2 regions of the Streptomyces sp. AM8-1-1 genome follow, and region 2 is predicted to be linked to the other one. Evidence: riboswitches for the same ligand, from Rfam matches in the RefSeq annotation. Region 2 holds a riboswitch; the other holds the start of a gene.
The links. A riboswitch is a leader RNA that binds a small molecule or an ion and turns the genes downstream of it on or off. The one in region 2 is predicted to bind glycine.
Positions count from the first base shown of each region.

Region 1: linked by a shared signal. The riboswitch ahead of gcvT (glycine cleavage system aminomethyltransferase GcvT) and the one ahead of gcvP (aminomethyl-transferring glycine dehydrogenase) in region 2 are both predicted to bind glycine.

Region 1 is NZ_CP135086.1:2,508,718-2,513,124, reverse strand. It holds gene glyA (serine hydroxymethyltransferase) at 1-285, opposite strand, end outside; gene gcvH (glycine cleavage system protein GcvH) at 317-694, opposite strand; gene gcvT (glycine cleavage system aminomethyltransferase GcvT) at 753-1,868, opposite strand; glycine riboswitch at 2,018-2,115, opposite strand; gene RPQ07_RS11215 (AAA family ATPase) at 2,326-3,000, shown strand; gene RPQ07_RS11210 (enhanced serine sensitivity protein SseB) at 3,085-3,873, shown strand; gene RPQ07_RS11205 (enhanced serine sensitivity protein SseB C-terminal domain-containing protein) at 3,956-4,407, shown strand, end outside.
Region 2 is NZ_CP135086.1:7,009,037-7,013,443, reverse strand. It holds gene gcvP (aminomethyl-transferring glycine dehydrogenase) at 1-1,821, opposite strand, end outside; glycine riboswitch at 2,000-2,095, opposite strand; gene RPQ07_RS31325 (PRC-barrel domain-containing protein) at 2,159-2,593, shown strand; gene RPQ07_RS31320 (DNA polymerase IV) at 2,503-3,975, opposite strand; gene RPQ07_RS31315 (MerR family transcriptional regulator) at 4,027-4,407, opposite strand, start outside.

The DNA.
Region 1 (4,407 bases), 4.5 Mb from region 2:
GGGCTGGACGTTGGCGTGCTCGGCGCCGAAGAGCGCCTTGATGCGGTCGATGGCGATCTGCTCGACCACGTCGACGTGCTCACAGCCGCCGTAGTAGCGGCGGCCGGGGTAGCCCTCGGCGTACTTGTTGGTGAGGACCGAGCCCTGGGCCTCCATGACCGCGACCGGAGCGAAGTTCTCCGAGGCGATCATCTCGAGGGTGGACTGCTGACGGTGGAGCTCGGCGTCGACAGCAGCGGCGACGTCCGGGTCCAGTTCGTGAAGAGGGGTGTTCAGAATCGACATCGCGGAATCACAGTCCCTGTCGTGAGGGTGGTCAGTTGCCGGAGAACTCGGTGTACTCGTCCGCGGAGAGCAGATCCTTCGGCTCCTCCGAGACACGCACCTTGAAGAGCCAGCCGCCCTCGAAGGGGGCCGTGTTCACCAGCGACGGGTCGTTGACGACGTCCTCGTTGGTCTCCGTGACCTCACCGCTGACCGGGGAGTACAGGTCGCTGACGGACTTGGTCGACTCCAGCTCACCGCAGGTCTCGCCCGCGGTCACCGTGTCGCCGACGTCCGGGAGCTGTACGTACACCACGTCGCCGAGCGCGTTGGCCGCGTGCTCCGTGATGCCGACCGCCGACACGCCGTTCTCGGCGGCCGTCAGCCACTCGTGCTCCTTGCTGTAGCGCAGCTGCTGGGGGTTGCTCATGGCCTGAATTCTCCTGTACGCGGGGGAGTGCTGGGGAACGAGGGGGGAGTGCGGACGATCACTTCTGGCGCTTGTAGAACGGCAGCGCGACGACCTCGTACGGCTCATGGGTACCGCGGATGTCGACCCCGACACCCTCCGTGCCCGGCGCGGCGTGGGCCGCGTCCACATAGGCCATCGCGATCGGCTTGCCGAGCGTGGGGCTCGGGGCGCCCGAGGTGACCTCGCCGACGACCTGGCCGCCGGCGACCACGGACATCCCGGCGCGCGGCACCCGGCGGCCCTCGGCGATCAGGCCGACGAGCTTGCGCGGCGGCGCGGTCTCGGCCCGCTCGGCGGCGGCCTGAAGCGCCTGACGGCCGACGAAGTCGCCGTCCTTCTCGAACTTCACGACCCGGCCGAGGCCGGCGTCGAAGGGGGTGAGCGCCGTGGTCAGCTCGTGCCCGTACAGCGGCATGCCCGCCTCCAGGCGCAGCGTGTCGCGGCAGGAGAGTCCGCACGGGATCAGTCCGGCCGGGGCGCCCGCCTCGGTCAGCGCCTGCCACAGCTTCTCCGCGTACTGCGGCTGGACGAAGAGCTCGAAGCCGTCCTCGCCGGTGTAGCCGGTACGGGCGATCAGCGCCGGGACGCCGGCGACGGTGCCGGGCAGGCCCGCGTAGTACTTCAGCCCGTCGAGGTCGGCGTCGGTGAGCGACTGCAGGATGCCGGGCGACTGAGGGCCCTGGACCGCGATCAGCGCGTAGGCGTCGCGGTCGTCACGAACCTCGGCGTCGAAGCCCGCGGCGCGCTCGGTCAGCGCGTCCAGCACGATCTGGGCGTTGCCCGCGTTGGCGACGACCATGTACTCGGTGTCGGCGAGGCGGTAGACGATCAGGTCGTCGACGATGCCGCCGTCCTCCTGGCAGATCATCGTGTAGCGGGCACGGCCGGTGCCCACGGTGCCGATGTTGCCGACGAGCGCGTAGTTCAGCAGGTCCACGGCCTGCGGGCCGGTGACGGTGATCTCGCCCATGTGGGAGAGGTCGAAGAGGCCGGCGCGGGTGCGGACCGCGGTGTGCTCGTCGCGCTCACTGGCGTACCGCAGGGGCATGTCCCAGCCCGCGAAGTCGGTCATGGTCGCGCCCAGCGAGCGATGCAGGGCATCGAGGGCGGTGAGACGGGGGGAACTGGTCATGGATGTGACTCCCAGGGCATGGCCGGCGAGGACAATCCTCCCCATCTGTCATCGGAACCTGAGAGGTTCGTCCCGACCACGCGTACTGGTGGACGTGACTTGCACCTTGGGTGGAGCCACTCGAACGCGGCTCGCTTTTCAGATCTGCCTCATCACACGCGGTACGGGGCCTGAGAGATTCAAGGGAGGGACTTGCTCCTTCGGCGCCCGGCGCACACTGTGGCCAGGACTCTCCCGCGTGGATTCAAGCGGCCGGTATGCAGTTGGCGGGCACATCATTGCACGCATCGCGCCGAACGGCTTCCCCCCAGGCCGGAGGCCACGGGGACGGAGCGGACGGCTCCGAAGCTTTCTCGGGACGGCGCGGCGCTCCTCAGCGGCAAATCGACCTCGTCGCATTACCATTTCTTTACGCTCCATGGGCAAGTGTGTGGGGTGACCCGACAGGGGGAGGGTGATGACTTTGCAGCAGTCCGGTGCATATGCGACCGCCGCGGGAGTGCCTGCGCCGCCGCAGGCACCCACCCGAGAGGCCGGCGACGTCCTGAGGGCGGCGCCCGTGCTGCGTGACCTGCGGGACCGCGCGGGACGCAGCCCGCGCAGCCTGGGGTTCGCCGCGGGCGACGTCGTGGTGGTGTCCGGCCTGCCCGGCAGCGGGAAGTCCACGCTGATCAGGCGCGCGGCGAGCGGCCGGCGGATCGACTCCCAGGACACCCGGGACCGGTGGGACGCGAGGATGCCGAGGCTCCTCCCGTACGCCGTCTACCGGCCCTTCGTGCGCCTCGCGCACTACGCGGGCCTGCGCCGGGCCCTGCGCTCCGGCGAGAGCGTGGTCGTGCACGACTGCGGCACCCAGACCTGGGTGCGGCGCTGGCTGGGCCGGGAGGCGCGGCGCCGCGGCAGCGCGCTCCACCTCGTCCTCCTCGACGTCTCCCCGGGGATCGCCCGGCAGGGACAGCGCGAGCGGGGCCGTGGGGTGTCCGGGTACGCCTTCGCCCGGCACCAGCGTGCCGTGGGCCGGCTGATCGGCGACGCGGAGGCCGGGAAGCTGCCCGCCGGCTGTGCCTCGGCGGTGCTGCTCGACCGGGACGCGGCGACAGTGCTGTCACGGGTCGGTTTCGGCGAGGAGTGATCGCCCGGCCCCGTCCCCGGCCCGGCGGGCGCGCGCATTAGGGTCGGGGGAAGCACAGAGGAGAGCCGGGGGAGAGACCAGCACATGACCATTCCGGGACAGGCGCATCCGCATCCGTCCGGCGGCTGGCCGGCGAACGAGCTCGAAGAGGTGCTCGGCGCCTCGCTCGGCAACCCGGCCGCCGGGGGCCGGCTCGTGGAGGTCCTCGGCCGCAGCTTCCTCTGGGTCCCGCTCCCCAACGGCGGCGGCCCGGACAGTCCGAACCTCGATCTGCCCACCACCGAGATCGAGGGACAGGCGTATGTGCCGGTCTTCAGCTCCGAGCACCAGTTCCTGACCTGTGTGGGCAGCCATATGCCCTTCACCGTGGCGCCCGCGCGCGAGTTCGCCCGCGGGCTGCCCCCGCAGCTCGGCATCGCCGTCAACCCGGGCGGTGTCGTCGGCGCACCGCTGCCGCCGTCCGCCGTGGCGGAGCTCTGCCGGGCCGGACGGCACGAACCGGGCGACGCGCAGGCCGGCGCCGGGGGGCCGAGCGGCGGGCGGGTGCGGCTGTTCGAGCCGGACTGGCAGGAGGAGCCCGTCGACTTCCTGGCCGCCGCGGCCGGTGAGTTCCAGGAGTCCGGCGTCGTCGTCACCGCCCGGCGGGCGCTCGCGTCCATCGAGGGCGATCCGCCCACCCTGTTCATCGGTGTGCAGCTGTCCGGCTGGGACGCGGTCGGCAGCAACGCGCCCATGGACGCCCTCGGTCGGGCGCTCGGCCGGGTCCAGGTCGGCTGGCCGGTCAGCCTCGTCCTGCTGGACGTCGCCCAGGACCCCGTCGCCGACTGGATGCTGGCGCGGGTGCGGCCGTTCTACCAACGAGAGCACGTGTAGTCGTCAAGTCGGTGTCGAAACGGCCGATTAAGCTGGTTTCATGGCCTGCTGAATCGTGATGCGAAGAGGGGCGGAACCCAGAGTGAGTGCGTCAGGCACCGCGGCGGCCGGGCAGGTCGAGCACATGCTGCGCCAGGTGACTCCCGGACGCTACGACGCGTACGAGGCGCTGCTGAAGGCGCTGGCCGACCCGGCGAGCGGCCAGGTCTGGATGCTGCTCTGGCACGGCCGGGCGGGCTCGCCCGAGGCCCAGTACGGGAACATGGAGGTCGACGGCGTCGGCTACGCCCCCTGTGTCACCTCCGCCCAGGAGCTCGCCGTCTCCGGCTGGAACCGCGCGCACGAGGTCGTCGGCGGCCTCGACATCGCCCGCGCCCTCTACCCCGACCGCTGGGGCATCTGGCTCAATCCGCACGCCCCCGGCGGCGGTGTGGGCATCCCCTGGCCCGACCTCCGCAGGATCGCCACCGGTCTCGACCGGATGCCCGCGGGACCGCTGCGGCTGTCCGAGCCGGCCATCGAGATCCCGCAGTT
Region 2 (4,407 bases):
GCCGTGGGCGGACGACGGGATGAGGCAGACGGTGCGCTGGTCGTCGCCGTTGGCGCGGTGGTAGGCGCGGACCGCGAGCAGTCCGGCCAGCTCACCCTGCGAACCGGCGTTGGGCTGGATGGAGACGCTGTCGTAGCCGGTGACCTCGGCGAGACGCTCCTCCAGCTCGCGGATGAGCGTCAGATACCCGGCGGCCTGGTCGACGGGCGCGAAGGGGTGCATCTGCCCGAACTCGGGCCAGGTCACCGGCTCCATCTCGGTGGTCGCGTTCAGCTTCATGGTGCAGGAGCCGAGCGGGATCATGCCGCGGTCCAGCGCGTAGTCACGGTCGGCGAGGCGGCGCAGGTAGCGCAGCATCGCGGTCTCGGAACGGTTCTGGTGGAAGACCGGGTGCGTGAGGTAGTCGTCGGTGCGCAGCAGGGAATCGGGCAGGGTGTCCGCGGAGGCCGCGTCCAGCGCCTCGATGTCGGCGTCGACGCCGAAGGCGCCCCACACGGCGGTCAGCTGCGCACGGTTCGTGGTCTCGTCGCAGGCGAGGGAGACGTGGTCGGCGTCGACGAGGTGCAGGTTCACCCCGCCCTCACGGGCGGCGTGCAGCACGTCGGCCGCCTTGCCCGGCACGCGGACGGTGAGCGTGTCGAAGTACGCGCCGTGGACGACCTCCACGCCGCCGGCCCGCAGGCCCTCGGCGAGCAGCGTCGCGTAGCGGTGGGTGCGCCGGGCGATCGCCCGCAGGCCCTCGGGCCCGTGGTAGACGGCGTACATGCCCGCCATCACGGCGAGCAGCACCTGAGCGGTGCAGATGTTGCTGGTGGCCTTCTCGCGGCGGATGTGCTGCTCACGGGTCTGCAGCGCGAGGCGGTAGGCCCGGTTGCCGTCCGCGTCCACGGAGACGCCGACGAGTCGTCCCGGCAGGCTGCGGGCGAACTTCTCGCGCACCGCCATGTAGCCGGCGTGCGGTCCGCCGAAGCCCATCGGAACGCCGAAGCGCTGCGTGGTGCCCACCGCGATGTCCGCGCCGAGGTCACCGGGCGAGGTGAGCAGGGTCAGCGCCAGCAGGTCCGCCGCGACGGTGACGATCGCACCGAGCTCGTGCGCCTGGTCGATCACGGGCTTGAGGTCGCGGACGACTCCCGAGGCGCCCGGGTACTGCAGCAGGACGCCGAAGACGCCCCGCTCGGCGACCTCGGCCGGAATGCCGTCGTGCAGGTCGGCGGTGACGACCTCGACGCCGGTCGGTTCCGCACGGGTCTCGATCACCGCGAGGGTCTGCGGCAGGACGTCGGCGTCGACGAGGAACACGCCGTTCTTGACCTTGCCGACACGGCGGGCGAGCGACATGGCCTCGGCGGCGGCGGTGCTCTCGTCGAGCAGCGAGGCGCCGGAGGTGGGCAGGCCCGTCAGCTCGGCGACCATGGTCTGGAAGTTCAGCAGGGCTTCGAGCCGACCCTGGGAGATCTCGGGCTGGTACGGCGTGTACGCGGTGTACCAGGCCGGGTTCTCCATGACGTTGCGCAGGATGACCGGCGGCGTGAACGTGCCGTAGTAGCCGAGGCCGATCATCGGCGCCAGGACCGTGTTCCGGTCGGCGAGCGTCCGCAGCTCGGCGAGGACCTCGGGCTCGGTGCGTGCCTCGGGCAGCGCGAGCGCCTCGGCGTTCTTGATGACGTCGGGAACCGCGGCCGCGGTCAGCTCGTCGAGCGAGCCGTATCCCACCTGGGCCAGCATCTTGGCCTGCGCCTCGGCGTCGGGTCCGATGTGGCGCTGCTCGAAGGGGGTGCCTCGCTCCAGCTGTGCGAGCGGAATGCGGTTGGCGGTCATGATGGAGGCCTCCTGGTCTGACGCGACCTGCGAGGGGCACCACGGCGCGGGTACCCGGACGGCCTCCCCCTCTGTCATCTCAACCTGAGAGCTTCACCGGATCCCCACGAGGGAACCCAGCTTTCACCGTCGGTGAGAGCGGATGCCGTCCGACGCCCGCCCTGCTTTCCAGAGTGACCTCGTCCGTGCGGTACAGGGTGCCTGAGAGATTCCGGGGAGGATTTGCTCCTTCGGCGCCACCGTTTGTTCCGGTGGACTCTCCCGCACGGGGTCAGCAGCCGTTAGTCAGCGTACCAGCGCGTCCTCTCGTCGATCGCTCAAGTGGCCGACACCCTCGATGTGCACTTTCGTATCATTTACGGAGCAGTTGCGACCTCTTGGAGGGACCGTGCAGACCGACATCGATCCGCGCAGCCTGATCGGCCGCAAGGCGTTCGACCGCAACGGGGCCAAGATCGGGACTGTGGACGAGGTGTATCTCGACGATGCCACCGGCGTACCCGAATGGGCGGCCGTCCGCACCGGGCTCTTCAGCAGGGACGCCTTCGTCCCTCTGGAGCCGAGCGAGTTCGTCGACAACGGACTGCGGGTGCCGTACGAACGCGCGTTGATCAAGGACGCCCCCGATTTCGGCGTGGGCCGTCATCTCTCGCCGGAGCAGGAGCTTCAGCTCTACCACCACTACGGGCTCGATCTCTCGACTCCGCCGGACACCCCCGCGCCCTCGTCCGGCGACCGCTCCTTCGGCCGTGTCGCCGGCCAGGAGGACTGATCCCCCTCGGGGGGAGCCACCAGTGGCAGCGGGTCGGACAGCTCCAGGTCCGGGTCGTCGACCCGGAAGGTGCGGACGCGTCCCGGCGGTGAGGTCGGTTCCTCGAACCGGACGGTGACCCGCCCGATGCCGCTGCCCTGTACCCATCCCGGCCCCAACTGCGCATGCCGTACGTCGTGGCCCGCGGGCCAGCGCCGCTCGGCGAGAGCCGTCTCGGGCTCGGGCTCCGGCGGCTTCTCCTCCCGGTGCGGCACCGCGGCATCCGCCGCCTCGCCCTCCGCCGGCTCTCCCGCGCTCTGCTCACCGGCGGCAGCCGCCTGCGCGAAGAGGTCCTCCTGTGTGTAGTCCGCGAGGCCCGTCACGCCCACGCCGAGCAGCCGCACCCCGCCCGTGGTGTCGACGGACTCCAGCAGCCTCCCCGCCGCTTCGCGCACGACGGCGGGGTCGTCCGTGGGCCCGCGCAGCGTCTCGGAACGGGTGAGCGTGGAGAAGTCGAACCGCCGGACCTTCAGCACGATGGTGCGGCCCGAGTGCCCCGAGGCCCTCAGCCGGTGCACGCACCGGTCGGCGAGCCGCTCCACCTCGACCCTGATCCGGACGCGGTCGTGGAGATCGACGTCGAAGGTGTCCTCCACCGACACGGACTTGGTGTCCCGCTCGGCCACGACGGCCCGGTCGTCATGGCCGAGGGCCATCCGGAACAGGGACGCACCATGGGCCTTGCCGAGCAGCCGTACCAGTTCGTCCTCGCCCGCCTCGGCCAGATCCGCGCACGTGGTCATGCCCGCCCTGCGCAGATGCTCTCCCGTGGCGGGACCCACGCCGGGCAGTGTGCGGACGGACATCGGGCCGAGCAGCTCACGCTCCGTGCCGGGCTGGATGAGCACCAGTCCGTCCGGCTTGGCCTGCTCCGAGGCGATCTTGGCGAGCATCTTGGACCCTGCGAGGCCGACAGAGCCGGTCAGTCCCGTGACGGCGCGGATGGCCGCACGCAGCTGCTCACCGGTGGCCCGGGCGGACGCGGTGTCGTCCGCCGCGCCGCCTGCCTCCAGATCCACAAAGGCCTCGTCCAGGCTCAGCGGCTCCACGAGCGGCGACAACCGGCCCAGCAGCTCCATGACCTGCTCACTGATCGTGCGATAGAGCGAGAAGCGGGGCACGAGATACGCGGCGTTCGGCGCGAGCCGTCGGGCCTGGGCCATCGGCATCGCCGAATGGACCCCGAAGCGTCTCGCCTCGTACGAACAGGTGGCGACGACTCCCCGCGGACCGAGACCGCCGACGATCACGGGCTTCCCGCGCAGACTCGGCTTCGCCGCCTGCTCGGCGGCGGCGAAGAAGGCATCCATGTCCAGATGCAGGATCGTCGGCGCGGGTCTCACATCTCCGATGCTGCCCTACGCCACTGACAAAGGGGCCGCTTCCCCGTGTGCTCAGACCGCCCGGTCGCGTCGGCGTCTGGCCAGCTCGTCGGCCGGGTTGTGCCCGACCAGGGTCTCGCCGGTGTCGATCAGCTCGCCGTGCAACTGCGACAGGGCCGCCTCGACGTCCCGCCAGACGACGCCGACGGCGATCCCGAAGATGCCCTGACCGCCCTGGAGGAGATCGACGACCTCGTCCGGCGACGAACACTCGTAGACCGTCGCGCCGTCGCTCATCAGCGTCATCCGCTCGAGATCGGCGAAGCCTCGCGCCCGCAGATGCTGTACCGCGGTCCGGATGTTCTGCAGCGCCACGCCTGTGTCCAGGAAACGCTTCACGATCTTGAGGACGACCACGTCACGAAAGCTGTAGAGGCGCTGGGTGCCCGATCC